Regions from separate parts of the Embleya sp. NPDC025285 genome, predicted to be linked through region 1. Evidence: riboswitches for the same ligand, from Rfam matches in the RefSeq annotation. Region 1 holds a riboswitch; the other holds the start of a gene.
What was found. Region 1 has a riboswitch for S-adenosylmethionine ahead of ACZ4FV_RS30660 (aminotransferase class V-fold PLP-dependent enzyme). Riboswitches for the same ligand answer to the same signal wherever they lie in the genome.
Positions count from the first base shown of each region.

Region 2: it holds a riboswitch for S-adenosylmethionine, as region 1 does, so the genes downstream of both, thrC (threonine synthase) here and ACZ4FV_RS30660 (aminotransferase class V-fold PLP-dependent enzyme) in region 1, are expected to answer to the same signal.

Region 1 is NZ_JBVHLU010000054.1:15,546-22,724, forward strand. Features, by position in the region: gene ACZ4FV_RS30640 (cytochrome c oxidase assembly protein) at 1-177, shown strand, start outside; gene ACZ4FV_RS30645 (hypothetical protein) at 187-597, shown strand; gene ACZ4FV_RS30650 (response regulator) at 802-1,215, shown strand; gene trpD (anthranilate phosphoribosyltransferase) at 1,280-2,383, shown strand; SAM riboswitch class IV at 2,513-2,629, shown strand; gene ACZ4FV_RS30660 (aminotransferase class V-fold PLP-dependent enzyme) at 2,864-4,270, shown strand; gene ACZ4FV_RS30665 (Lrp/AsnC ligand binding domain-containing protein) at 4,681-4,959, opposite strand; gene ACZ4FV_RS30670 (exonuclease domain-containing protein) at 5,046-5,684, opposite strand; gene ACZ4FV_RS30675 (hypothetical protein) at 5,940-6,176, shown strand; gene ACZ4FV_RS30680 (NYN domain-containing protein) at 6,341-7,179, shown strand, end outside.
Region 2 is NZ_JBVHLU010000134.1:5,558-12,736, reverse strand. Features, by position in the region: gene ACZ4FV_RS46480 (hypothetical protein) at 1-517, opposite strand, end outside; gene ACZ4FV_RS46475 (Uma2 family endonuclease) at 810-1,397, opposite strand; gene groL (chaperonin GroEL) at 1,612-3,237, opposite strand; gene ACZ4FV_RS46465 (cold-shock protein) at 3,689-3,892, opposite strand; gene ACZ4FV_RS46460 (ubiquitin-like small modifier protein 1) at 4,314-4,592, opposite strand; gene thrC (threonine synthase) at 4,589-5,869, opposite strand; SAM riboswitch class I at 5,886-6,038, opposite strand; gene ACZ4FV_RS46450 (glucosyl-3-phosphoglycerate synthase) at 6,231-7,179, shown strand, end outside.

The sequences.
Region 1 (7,179 bases):
CGGTTGGCGCGCGAGGCGGCCGAGGCCGGCGGCGGTGTGGAGCAGGGCTTGGACGACGCCGGAAAACCCGTGTCGAAGAGCACTCTTCCGGGTGACTCTGCCCGAACGGAGGAGGCCGACTCGGCCGTCCGGGTGGCCCGCGGGCCCGAGCCGAGGTTGGCCGACGCGGCCGAGTAGCGTCGCGGCATGATCCTGGAACGTTTCCTGCGCCGGCGGCGACCGGAACCCGATCCCGTGCTCGTCGACGACGGCACGCTCGTGGTGGTCGGGTCCTGCTTCGACCCCTCGCGCGCCGATTCGGCGGTGGTCGCGCAGATGCGGGCGGACGGAGTCGCGGTGGAGACCGGACGGTTCGTGATGCGGCACGTGCTGACGCTGCCGGATCTGGCGGCGGCCGACGAGGCGGCCCGGATCCTGACGCCGGACGGCTGGCGGGTGGTGGCGCCGGCCCCCGACGAGCGGCCGCTGCGGGTGCTGATCTCCCGGCAGCAGGTGATCACCGGCCTGGAGCCGGCCCGGGAGCGGACCCGGATGGCCGGGCTGGCCCAGCGCCTGGGCGGCGACGCCGAGGGCTACGAGGTGCTCGCGCGCGGGTGATTCGGGGCGCGTCGGGGGTGCGGTCGGTGTCGCCCGGGCCGGACCGTGGCCGGCCGGGAGCGGGACGAGCGCGTGACGAGGCACACATTTTCGTGCCGAAAAGCGCTAACATCCGGGTCGATCCGAGTGTTGCCCGTACCGAACATGCGCAGCCTGAACATATGCAGCCCTGAACACACGCAGCCCAGACACAGGCAGGTGGACATGACGCGCGGCGAGACCATGACCGTCCTCGTGTACAGCGACGACCGCAACACCCGACGGAAGGTCACCCTCGCGCTCGGGCGCAGGCCCGCCGTCGACGTGCCGTTCGTGGAATACCTGGAGTGCGCCACCGAGCCCGCCGTGATCGAGGCGATGGACAAGGGCGGCATCGATCTGGTGATCCTGGACGGGGAGACCGCCCCGGCCGGTGGCATGGGTGTGTGTCGTCAGCTCAAGGACGAGATCTACAACTGCCCGCCGGTGCTGACCCTGGTCGGCCGTCCGCAGGACGCGTGGCTGGCCACGTGGTGCCGGGCGGACGCGGTGGTCGCCCACCCGCTGGATCCGCGCACGCTCGCGGACGCGGCGGCCGACCTGATCCGGGGTCGGATCGCCGGACGCCAGCCGGCCTGACCGCATCCCGGATAACCACCCGGCCGCGACGGGCGCGGTGGGTACGCTGTCGCGGACTCATCCGATGACACAGCGGGAGCGGACCATGGGCGCCTCGGCCTCTACGAACAAGAGCGGCGGCAACCCGGCGGCCCGTTCCTGGCGGGACCTCCTGGCGACGCTCATGCGCGGCGACGACCTGCCGGCCGACGCGACCGCGTGGGCGATGGACCACATCATGACCGGCGAGGCGACGCCGGTGCAGGTGGCCGGGTTCGTGATCGCGCTGCGGGCCAAGGGCGAGACCGTGGACGAGGTCTCGGGTCTGGTGCGGGCGATGTACGCGCACGCGTCGACGATCGAGGTGCCCGGCCGTACGGTCGACATCGTCGGCACCGGTGGCGACCTCGCGCGGACGGTGAACATCTCGACGATGTCCGCGATCGTGGTCGCGGGCACGGGCGAGACCGTGGTCAAGCACGGCAATCGGGCGGCGTCCTCGTCCAGCGGTGCCGCCGACGTGCTCGAGGCGCTCGGTGTGGTGCTGGACCTGACCCCGGAGCAGGTGGCCCGGACGGCCGAGGAGGCGGGCATCACGCTGTGCTTCGCCCAGCGCTTCCACCCGTCGCTGCGGCACGCCGCGCAGGCGCGGCGCGAGCTGGGGGTGCCGACCACGTTCAACTTCCTGGGGCCGTTGACCAATCCGGCTCGTGTGCGGTTCCACGCGGTCGGGGTCGCGGATCTGCGGATGGCGCCGATCGTGGCCGGTGTGCTGGCCGATCGGGGTGCGACCGCGCTGGTGTTCCGGGGTGACGACGGGCTGGACGAGTTGACCGTCACGACCACGTCGCAGGTGTGGATCGTGCGGGACGGCGACGTGCGCGAGGACCGGGTGGACCCGCGGGACCTGGGCATCCCGCTGAACGGGATCGAGTCGTTGCGCGGCGGCGACGCGGCGTTCAACGCCGAGGTGGCCCGGAAGTTGTTCGCGGGCGAGCAGGGCGCGGTGCGCGACGCGGTGTTGTTGAACTCGGCGGCGGCGCTGGCCGCGTTGGGCCCGGGAGAGGGATCGTTGACCCAGCAGTTGGCGGCCGGGATCGATCGGGCCGCCGAGGCGATCGACTCGGGCGCGGCGCAGGCCGCGCTGGATCGTTGGGTGGCCACGACCCGGTCGTTCGCGCGGGGATAGCGGGTCCGGGCGGGAGACCGTACGCCGGGCGTGGTCGTGGCCGACCCGCCCGGCGTCGTGCCGTCCAGGATGTGGGAATGGTGGGGCCGTCGTTGCGCGGGGCGCTCCGTCTGGTAATAATTCTGCGCAGGTCACGAGTGACAGTGGAAAGCCCCGGCTTGCTGTCCGGCAACCCTCGCTCCGCGGTGGGGTGCCCCGGGTGATGACACGGCCGGGCGTCGTAAGGCGCCCCGGCAAGCGCGGACCCCTTGCATGACGGCAGGCAATTGCTCCATGTGACCCGGGGGTCCTGTACCTGGGGAGCATGTGATGGCGTGAAATCTCTTTCTCGAAACGGGCTAATCGCCCTGATCCGTACGCGCTGAGTCGTCGCGCGTCGCTTTTCCGAGACCACATTTCACCAGCGGATCACCCGGTGCGTTTCAATGTCGATTCAGCGACATTCGCCTCGGTGTTCCGTGCCTGCCGAGGAGTTTCGCCATGACCGTCGACACCGCTTCCGCCTCCGCCTCCTCCGCCGCCTTCGACTGTGACGTCGCGATCGCCGCGCCGCTGCCCGTGGTCGGGCGGGACGTGCTCGTTCCGCTGGTGACCGGTGGCGAGGTCGAGTACGCCGCGCTCGACTACGGGGCGAGTGCGCCGTGTCTTCAGCGGGTGTGGGACGACGTGTCCACATACCTGCCCTACTACGGCAGCGTGCACCGCGGTGCCGGCTACCTGTCCCAGTTGTCCACCGACCTGTACGAGCAGAGCCGGGCCACGGTCGCGAGCTTCCTGGGGCTGCGGGCCGACGACACACTGCTGTTCACCCGCGGGACCACCGACTCGCTCAACCTGCTCGCGTCGGTACTGCCGCGCGGCACGCGGGTGTTCGTCTTCGAGACCGAGCACCACGCCGCGCTGCTGCCGTGGCGCCGGCACGCCGGGGTGACCCAGTTGGCCGCGCCGTCCTCGCCGGCGCAGGCCGTCGCGACGCTGGAGGCGGCGCTCGCCGGGTCCGGCGACGGGCCCCGACTGGTGTGCGTGACCGGTGCCTCGAACGTGACCGGTGAGCTCTTCCCGGTCGCCGAACTGGCCGAGGTCGCGCACCGGCACGGCGCGCGGATCGTGCTGGACGCCGCGCAACTGGCGCCGCACCACCCGGTGTCGGTGGCCGACCTGGACGTGGACTGGATCGCGCTGTCGGCGCACAAGCTGTACGCGCCGTTCGGCTCCGGCGTGTTGGCCGGGCGGGGCGACTGGCTGGACGCGGCCGAGCCGTACCTGGCCGGTGGCGGGGCGAGCAAGGCGGTCAGTCGGGACCACGTGGAGTGGCAGCGCGGTGCGGCCCGGCACGAGGCGGGATCGCCGAATGTGATCGGCGCCTACGCGTTGGCGTCCGCGTGTCGGGCGATCACCGAGGCGGGGCCGGCGGCGCTGGTCGCCCGCGAGGAGGCGCTGCTCGCGCGCCTTCGGGCGCAGCTGGCGCAGATTCCGGCGGTGCGGACGCTGGAGCTGTTCGGGCCGGAGTCGGCCCGGGTGGGGGTGCTCTCGTTCGTGGTCGAGGGGTGGAACAGCTCGCGGTTCGCGGCGGTGTTGTCGGCGGAGTACGGGATCGGTGTGCGGGACGGGCTGTTCTGCGCTCATCCGCTGGTGCGGCACCTGTTGGGCGGGCGGGCCGACCAGCCGAGCGAGTGCGGGTCTCCGGACGCGCCCGAGGGTGAGCAGAACCTCAACGCGATCCGGGTCAGCTTCGGCTTGGGCACGCCCGTCGAGCACCTGGACCGCTTTGCGGGGGCGGTGCGGGAGATCGTGGAGCGTGGGGCGTTGTGGAGCTACACGGTCGATGGGGGGCGGTGCGTTCCGGACGCGGACCCGCGCTCTGTGCGGCAATTGCCTGCGGCGTAGGGGGTTTTGGCCTCGCCGGCCGGGCGTCCTCAAGCGCCGGACGGGCTGGGGTGGCCCCTGCCGGGGGTGTCCTCAAGCGCCGGACGGGCTGGATTGGTGTTGTTGGGCGGTGGGGCTGGGGTGTTGATTGCGCCCGGGCCCGGGGGATGGCGGCCCTGCCGGGGGTGTCCTCAAGCGCCGGACGGGCTGGATCGGTGTTGTTGGGCGGTGGGGCTGCGGTTTTGGGTGCGCCGGGGTGGGTGTCCTCGAGCGCCGGGTGGGCTGGGTTTGGTGTTGTTGGGCGGTGGGGCTGCGGTTTCGGGTGCGCCGGGTGGGCTGGAATCGGCCCGGGGTGGGGTGGCCTTGCCGGGGGTGGGTTCGAGTGTTGGGCGGGGTGGGTCCGGGCGCTTTGGGGGCGCCCGGACCGGGGGTTATTCCAGGCCGATGGCGAAGGCGGCTTCGAGGTCGTGTTGGGAGTAGGTGCGGAAGGCGATGTGGGTGGTGGTGGCCTCCACGCCGGGGACCTTGTTGAGGTGGCCGGGGATGACGTCGGCCAGGTCGTCGTGGGCGCGGACGCGCACCATGGCGATCAGGTCGAATTCTCCGGTGACCGAGTAGACCTCGCTCACGCCCTCGATCGCGGCGATCGCCTCCGCGATTTCCGGGGTCTGGTCCACACGCGTCTTGACCTGCACGATCGCGGTGATCACGGGTAGTCCTCCGGCTCTCGACGACAAGGTGCCCGAGCTTAGTCGGCGCACGTGCGCCGGGGAGTGTCGGTGGCGAGACCGCGGCTTCACCCGATCGGAGTGGTTTGCTCCGGCCACACCCTGGGTGCGGCCGGCCGGCCCAGGGTGAGCAGGTCGGACAGCTCGTGCCGGCCGCTCGCGTGCATCCGGCCGATGAAGGCGCGCAGGACGTGCGCGGTCGCCCGGGCGTCGGCGAGCGCTCGGTGGGTCGGGTCGGTGGGCGCCTCGAAGTACCGCGCGAGCGTGCCCAGACGCATGTTCGGCACCGTCCCCGGCGGCAGCAACGCGCGGGCCAGCGCGAGCGTGTCCACGACCCGCAGATCGGGCCACGGCGCGTCGCAGGCGAGGCTCGCCGCACGCAGAAAGCCCACGTCGAAGGGGGCGTTGTGGGCGACCAGGATGGCGTCCTCGGCGAACCGGGTGAACGCCGGCAACACCAGCCGCAGCGGTGGCGCGTCGGCCACCAGATCGTCGGATATCCCGGTCAGGTCCGTGATGAACTCCGGGATCGGTACGCCGGGCGCGACCAGGGTCGCGAACTCGCCCAGACGGTCCGATCCGCGCAGGCGTACGGCGGCGATCTCGGTGATCCGCGCCTCCTGCGGATCCAGGCCGGTCGTCTCCAGATCGACGACCGTGAACACCTGGCGCTCCACCTCGTCACGAATCGCTCGGGACCCGGGCATGGTTCGCAACTCGTGGCCCGGGGCGATACTGTCCGGCGGGCGGGAACGCCGCGGCCGGTCGGCCGCCGGCAAGCCCTGATTCGCCGAACCTCGTGACCGGCAATCCCGGTGCGCGGTGCTGCTCATGTACCGGACGGTACGTTTCCGGCCCGACACGGCCGCGCCCAGGTACCTCTCGCCGCCCGGCATCATGGGTGTACGCGGGCCGCTCGCGGACCGGCAGACGCTCGCAGACCAGACAGGAAGGGAACACGCATGTCGATCCAGGCCCCCACCGAGGACACCCGGTGGCGTTGCTCGCTGTGCGGCAACCTGACCCGGTTCGACGTGACGCGGACCACCAAGGCGGTCGAGTTCACCCACCTCGACCTCGCGGGCGTCGCCCGGGTCGAGGAGCGCGAGATCGTTTCCGACGAGATCGAGTCGGTGCGCTGCCGCTGGTGCAACGCGACCGACTCCGTCGAGCTGGTGGCGCGACCCGACGCGAGCTGAGTGCCGAGACCGTGCGGCGACAATGGGACTGTGCATCGTTTCGGCATCGGGGCGGCCCGGCGCGGCCGTCCCCGCTCCGGAACACGCCATGATCAAGGCGTCGGCGTCCCGGCAACGGTGACGCGGGGAGGGGCCTCAAGGGAACGGGAAGGACCGGAGGAGCAGTGAGCGGACCGGATACCCGCGCGGACGAGGTCACGCCTGCGCACGCCGCCGAGGCCGCCGAGGCGGTGCCGGCCGCCGAGCCCGACCTCGACGCGCAACCCCGGGCCGAGGCGGAGACCGACCCGGTGTCCGTCGACTCCGAGGCCGCCCCGGAGGCACCCGTCGACCACGCGGTCGATCCGGAGCCGCACGGGCCCGCCGCCCCTGCGGCCCACGCGCATCCGGCCGGGCCGGCGAGCGCCGAGGCCGATCCGAACCCCACCGCCGAACCCCGTGTCGCCGCCGGCGCGGATGCCGACGCCTGCGCCGAACCCGGTGCCGTCGGGGCCGACCCGGAGCGGGGTGATCCGCAGGTCGTCGAGCCCGAGGTGTTGTCCGGGCCGTTGCCCGAGGCGGTCCGGGTGCGGGTGATCTCGGTGGCCGCGGACGCGCTCGGCACGATGACCGCGGACGAGGTGCCCGGACCGCTGCGCCGGTTCGCCCGGTTCACCCACCAGCGCCGGGCCAAGTTCGCCGCGACGCCGCTGGCCGCCGCGCTGGAGAACGACCCGGTGTTCCGGCAGCGCATAGCGGAGCGCTTTCGCAAGGGCCTGCCGGAGATCTCCGAGGCGCTCGAGGCCGGCAAGGTGCCCGCCGCGGCCGACCCGCTCGACGTGGCCGCCGCCGCGTACCTGCTGCGCCCGCGCGGCTGGGTCCGACTGATCGAGACCGCCGGCGACGCGGCCAAGGAGGCCGCCGCCGATCGCGCCGAGGCCGAGGCCGCCGAGACGTTGTCCCGCCTCGAGCACGAGGTCGGCGTACTGCGCGCGGCATCCAAGACCGAGCACGAACGGCTGCG
Region 2 (7,179 bases), on a different contig from region 1:
TCAGGATCGAGCGCAGGATGCCGCTCAGCCGAAGACCCCACGCGTGCCGCAGGGCGCCGGCGAGCTTGTCCCGGTAGCGCACCGACCACAACTCCAGTGAGCCGGAGCCCAGGACGCTGCGCAGGATCAGCCGGCGCACCCGCGCGTTGTTGACCCGCCGCTCGGCCAGCAGCCCGAACAGCTTGAGTCGGCGCGGCACGGTCAGCGCGGCCACCGCGTCGTACACGGCGGTGCCGTCGTCCTCGCGCGCGGGCGTGTCGAGCAGGTGCAGCACGCCGAGCTGCCGGCTGCGGTCGGTGGCTCCGGGGGAGCACACCAGACCCGCGTACAACCGCCGGTCCAGTGCGATCATCGCGCGGTGCGCGTCCTGCTCCAAGGCGAGCTGCTCGTCGCGGGTGTTGTAGAAGGAGGCCCGCCCGGTCGCGGCCACGGCGACGTCCAGGAAGCGGACGACGGTGGCGGCGGCCTCGGCGCGGGCCGGATTGTCGGCGCTCAGGGCGCGGGTGATCTCGGTCATCGAAAGGCTCCCCCGTGGGCACCCGGGGCAGGTCGCGGGTCCGGTGTGTGGTCCCCGGACGAACCTGGGACCGCTTCCGACCCATGGGAAACGGCTCTGTACGAACACGCAGTTCCCCGGGTGCGATGGCACGCGACTCCGGGCAGGTCACGGGTCCCGGATAGGGATTCGAACCCCAAGCACCCCAAAAGCGCTTGTACGCCAAGACAGAAGGAACGCGTAGTTCCCGGAGTCGCACCACGAGCCTACGAGCGAGGTGCCGCCGACGCCGGCCAATATCGGTCGAGTCGAATCAGACCCCGAAGAGCGACGTATCGAGGTCGATTCCGAAAGGCTCGGGGATGGTGATCGACTCGCCGATCGATACCCGGAGTTCCCCGTGGTATCTCCTGCCGTCGGGCGCGGAGAAGAGCTTCACGGAAGGACCCTCCTTGTCCCAGCGGTCGATGAGCAGGTAGAGCGGCACCTGGGCCCGGGCGTAGGCCTCGAGCTTGGTTACCCGATCGTGGTCCGCATTGTCCTTGGAGGTGATCTCGGCGATGAGGAGGGCGCACCGTGCCGGGGTCGGCGCCGTGTCGTGTTCGGGATCCAACCCGATGTCGTCGACCGGCATCACGACGACGTCCGGGATGTAGAGCCGAAACATCGGCGCGATACTCACACCGAGCGTTTGGAAGATCTCACAGTTCTCCGGGGTGACCGTAAGCAACGCCCGCTGGAGGCGGGACGCAATCAGATTGTGCGTATTTGCCGGCGGTGGCGACATGACGATGCTTCCCCCCGTGATCTCGGCGCGCCAGCCGTCGGGCACGTCCAGCTCCTGCCACGTGGACACCAGTCGGTGCCAGGTGTCGCTCGCCTCGATCACGGGTGCGGTCATGTCGTCCACCTCATCCACCTCGGTCCGCGCTGTAGCAGGAGCGACGCTATGTGCCGCCCGGAGACCATTTCAGGGTAAGTCGCCACCGCCACTCGAACGAGCGAACACGCTTCGAACACCGCCGCAATCCGTCCCGGGAACGCGAAAGAGGCGGCCCCCCGAAGGGGACCGCCTCTCGCGTCAAGACCGTGCGGGTCTACCGATCCTCAGCGGATCAGAAGTCCATGCCGCCCATGTCCGGAGCGCCGCCGGCCGGGGCCGGGTTCTTCTCCGGCTTGTCGGCGATGACAGCCTCGGTGGTCAGGAACAGCGCGGCGATCGACGCGGCGTTCTGCAGCGCGGAACGGGTGACCTTCGCCGGGTCGATGATGCCCTCGGCGATGAGGTCCACGTACTCGCCGGTCGCGGCGTTGAGGCCGTGACCCGGGGTCAGGTTGCGCACCTTCTCCACAACCACGCCGCCCTCGAGGCCGGCGTTGACCGCGATCTGCTTGAGCGGGGCCTCGACGGCCAGGCGCACGATGTTCGCGCCGGTCGCCTCGTCGCCGTCCAGCTCGAGCTTGTCGAACGCGATGGTCGACGCCTGGAGCAGGGCCACGCCACCACCGGCGACGATGCCCTCTTCGACGGCGGCCTTCGCGTTGCGCACCGCGTCCTCGATGCGGTGCTTGCGCTCCTTGAGCTCGACCTCGGTCGCGGCGCCGGCCTTGATCACGGCAACGCCGCCGGCCAGCTTCGCGAGACGCTCCTGGAGCTTCTCGCGGTCGTAGTCCGAGTCCGAGTTCTCGATCTCGGCGCGGATCTGGTTGACCCGACCCGCGACCTGGTCCGAGTCACCGGCACCGTCGACGATGGTCGTCTCGTCCTTGGTGACGACGACCTTGCGGGCGCGGCCGAGGAGTTCGAGACCCGCGGTGTCGAGCTTGAGGCCGACCTCCTCGGAGATGACCTGGCCACCGGTGAGGATGGCGATGTCGCCGAGCATGGCCTTGCGACGGTCGCCGAAGCCCGGCGCCTTGACGGCGACGGACTTGAAGGTGCCGCGGATCTTGTTGACGACGAGCGTGGCCAGGGCCTCGCCCTCGACGTCCTCGGAGATGATCATGAGCGGCTTACCCGACTGCATGACCTTCTCCAGCAGCGGGAGGAGGTCCTTCACCGAGGTGATCTTCGAGTTGACGATGAGCACGTAGGCGTCTTCGAGGACGGCCTCCATGCGCTCCATGTCGGTCGCGAAGTACGGCGAGATGTAGCCCTTGTCGAAGCGCATGCCCTCGGTGAGCTCGAGCTCGAGACCGAAGGTGTTGCTCTCCTCGACGGTGATGACGCCTTCCTTGCCGACCTTGTCCATGGCCTCGGCGATCATCTCGCCGATCAGGGGGTCCGCGGCGGAGATCGAGGCGGTGGAGGCGATCTGCTCCTTCGTCTCGACGTCCTTGGCAAGCGCGAGAAGCTGCTCGGAGACGGCCTCGACGGCCTTCTCGATGCCACGCTTGAGGGCCATCGGGTTCGCGCCGGCGGCCACGTTGCGCAGGCCCTCGCGTACGAGCGCCTGGGCGAGGACGGTCGCGGTCGTCGTGCCGTCACCGGCGACGTCGTCCGTCTTCTTCGCGACCTCCTTGACCAGCTCCGCACCGATCTTCTCGTACGGGTCCTCGAGCTCGATCTCCTTGGCGATGCTCACACCATCGTTGGTGATGGTGGGCGCACCCCACTTCTTCTCGAGCACGACGTTGCGGCCCTTGGGGCCCAGCGTGACCTTGACGGCGTCGGCGAGCTGGTTCATCCCGCGCTCGAGGCCGCGGCGCGCTTCCTCGTTGAACGCGATGATCTTGGCCATGTGGTGAAGTCCTCCCAGAACGGGGGTGAGTGCCGGACCGCACAGGTGCCCGCGACGGACGACCCGACCACCGCGAGGATCCCTCCCTCACGGGTGCCGAGCCTCACCGGCTCGGTCCGTTTCTGTCACTCTCACATCCAGAGTGCTAACGCCAATGATTAGCACTCGACCATGCCGAGTGCAAGCGCAACGGCCGGTCCCGACCCGTCCGCGCACACCCCCGCGCGTGTCGCACGAAGCGCGGGTCCGCACGGCCGCACGTACAACGACCGGGGCCCGGCCCCCGCATGGCGGGAAGGCCGGGCCCCGGTCGCTGATCACACCCGATACGCATCCGATCCGACCATCGGACAACAGGCCGGACGAGAGATCGGGACAAGTGTTGTGCTGCGATGTGTCGTGCAGTCCGTGGTGTGGACCGTTTCAAGCAGAGGAGCGGATGCCCCCTGGTTCAGGCGGTGACGCGGACCATGTCGGCCTGCGGCCCCTTCTGCCCCTGCGAGATCTCGAACTCGACTCGCTGCCCCTCCTCGAGCGTCCGGTACCCGTCCATCTGGATCGCGCTGTAGTGGACGAAAACGTCCGCACCACCGTCGACCGCGATGAAGCCGTACCCCTTCTCCGCGTTGAACCACTTGACGGCGCCCTGAGCCATTCCTAACTCCCCTGTTACTGGCCCTTTCACGGATACTGCACGCCGCAGCTCCGGGTTCGTATCCAGAAGGACCCGGCCTTCCGCTACGACCGCGGCTGAATGTATCCGGACGGATGCCCGGAGCAACAGGTCAATCGGACGAGAATTCCCGAGTGAATAAAGCTCGCATTCTTCGTGAATCACCAGGAAAGCCGTATTTCAATACGTCAGGAAAACGACTTTCGATACATATCGGGTGTGATCTCGACCACGGGTTTACCGACGCAACGCCGCCAAAGCGGGGAAATGGACCCGGGTAAACACGTGTAACGCACGTCGGCCGGGGAGAGAGGAAATCCGCCGCCCGGTGCTCCGGACGGCGGATTTCTCGGTTCCGTTTCGTGGTCCGTGCCGATGAAGATCGACAAGGTCGCCTATCGCGTCAGCAACCGCCGGCGACCGCCGGGATGATCGAAACGCTGCCGTTGTCGGGGATCGTGGTGGCGAGACCGTCCGCGAAGCGCACGTCCTCGTCGTTCACGTACAGATTCACAAAGCGGCGCAGCTTGCCCTCGTCGTCGAGGATGCGTGCGCGAATTCCGGTGTGGTCCTTTTCCAGGGCGTCCAGGACCTCGGCGAGGGTGCTTCCCTCGACGGACACCTCGGCCGCCCCACCCGTGTAGGTGCGCAGGATCGTCGGGATGCGAACGGAGACGCTCATGCCAGGCCGGCCTTTCGGAAGGATTCCAGAGTGGGTCGAATGGTCGCGGTGGCGCCGGTGGTCGGCGTGACCGCGTCCAACGTCTTGAGGCCGTCGCCCGTGTTGAGCACGACCGTCTCGGCGTCCGGGTCCAGCGCGCCGGACGCGAGCAGCTTGCGCAGGCAGCCGACGGTCACGCCACCGGCGGTCTCGCCGAAGATGCCCTCGGTGCGGGCCAGCAGCTTCATCGCCTCGACCACCTCGGCGTCGGTGACGTCCTCCACCGCGCCGCCGGTGCGCTTGCACACGTCCAGCACGTACGGGCCGTCGGCCGGGTTGCCGATCGCGAGCGACTTGGCGATCGTGTCCGGCCGCACCGGGCGGATCACGTCGTGGCCGGCCTTCCACGCGGCGGCCACCGGGGAGCACCCGGTGGCCTGCGCGCCGAAGATCTTGTACGGCGCGTCCTCGACCAGCCCCAGCGCGATCAGCTCGCGGAAGCCCTTGTCGATCTTGGTGAGCTGCGAACCCGACGCGATCGGGATGACGATCTGCTCGGGCAGCCGCCAGCCGAGCTGCTCGGCGATCTCGTACGCGAGCGTCTTGGAACCCTCGCCGTAGTACGGCCGCAGGTTGACGTTGACGAAGCCCCAGTCCTCACCGGCCGGGTCGCCGATCAGCTCCGAGCAGAACCGGTTGACCTCGTCGTAGGTGCCCTCGATGGCGACCAGCTCGCCGCCGTACACGGCCGCCGTGACGACCTTGCCGGCCTCCAGGTCGGAGGGGATGAACACGCAGCTCCGCAGGCCCGCCCGGGCGGCGGCGGCACCCACCGCGCCGGCCAGGTTGCCGGTGGAGGAGCAGGAGAGGGTGGTGAAGCCGAACGTGCGCGCGGCCTCGACGGCGATCGCGACCACGCGGTCCTTGAAGGAGTGCGTCGGGTTGCCCGAGTCGTCCTTGACGTGCAGCTTCGCGATGCCCAGCTCGCGGCCCAGGTTCTCGGCGCGGACCAGCTTGGTGAAACCGGGGTTCAGATTGGGCCGGGACGCGACGTCCGCGGACACCGGCAGGAGCGGCGCGTAGCGCCAGATGTTCTGCGGGCCGGCCTCGATCTGCTCACGTGTGACGGTGCCGAAGTCGTAGGCCACCTCGAGCGGGCCGAAACAGGACTCGCAGGCGTACTTGGGACCCAGTTCGGTGCGTTCGCCGCACTCGCGACACGACAGCGCGACGGCCGGACCGAAGGAGGTGGAGGTGGAGGTGGCGCTGGTGGAACGGGTGGCGGTGGGTGTCGCCATGGCGAGGGCCTTTCTGTCCTCATCTTTACCCGTGGGGTTCCACGGGCCGGACTTGGCACCTGTCCGATCCGCCGGTGCTCGCTCGCGCCGAAAGCGCGTCACGAGGAATGACGATCGGATGGTTGCCGGGGCTTCAACGGGCCGTTCCCTCTGCCCCTCTGGATGAGCTGCTATGGCGGTGGACACACCCTTCGCGAGGTGGCCGGTCCGCGTTTGTCCGGCACGACGTGCGATCGTCGTTACCGGTGACGACGACTGTAACCGAACCGGTGCCGCGTCGATCATCCGGTCCACCTCGCGAGACGATGGAGGGTGGCCGTGACCGAGGCCGGAACACCGGCGACGACAGGGGATTTCGAACGTGCAGCCCGAGGTGAGCGCCTGGCTTCGACGACGGTCCTCCGTCGCCGCGGACTGGCCCGTCGACAAGCTTCTTGACGCCAAACGAGACACTCGGGTCAGCGTCGTCCTGCCGGCGTTGAACGAGGCGGCGACCGTCGGGGACATCGTCAAGGTGGTCCGCACCGAGCTGATCGAGCGCGCGCCGCTGGTGGACGAACTGGTCGTGGTCGACTCCGGATCGGTCGACGACACCTCCCGGATCGCGGCGGACGCGGGCGCGCGGGTCGTGCACCGCGACGACATCCTGCCCGCGATCCCGGCCGTGCGCGGCAAAGGCGAGGTGTTGTGGCGCTCGCTCCTGGTCACCGACGGCGACATCGTCGCGTTCGTGGACGCCGACCTCAAGGACTTCTCGGCCGACTTCGTCACCGGAATCCTCGGCCCGCTGCTCACCGACACCTCGGTGCAACTGGTCAAGGCGATGTACGACCGGCCGCTGGAGATCGGCGACACGATCGTGCCCGCCGGCGGCGGCCGGGTGACCGAGTTGGTCGCGCGTCCGCTGCTCAACCTGCACTGGCCGGAACTCGCCGGTTTCGTCCAGCCGCTCGGCGGCGAGTACGCGGCCCGCCGCTCGTTGCTGGAACAACTGCCCTTCCCGTGCGGCTACGGCGTCGAGACCGCGATGCTCGTGGACACCCTGCGCCTGGTCGGCCTGGACGCGATGGCCCAGGTGGACGTGGGGGTGCGCCGGCACAACCACCAGGACGAGGCCGGGCTGGGCCGGATGGCGGCGGAGATACTCCAGGCCGTCGAGCGCCGGCTGCGGCGCGGCCCGAACGGCGCGCACCCGGTCGAGCTGAGCACCGCGCTGACCCAGTTCGAGCGGGACGAGGGCGGTTTCCGGCTGCGTACGCACGACGTCGCGGCCCGGGAGCGGCCGGCGATGGCGACCGTGCCCGCCTACC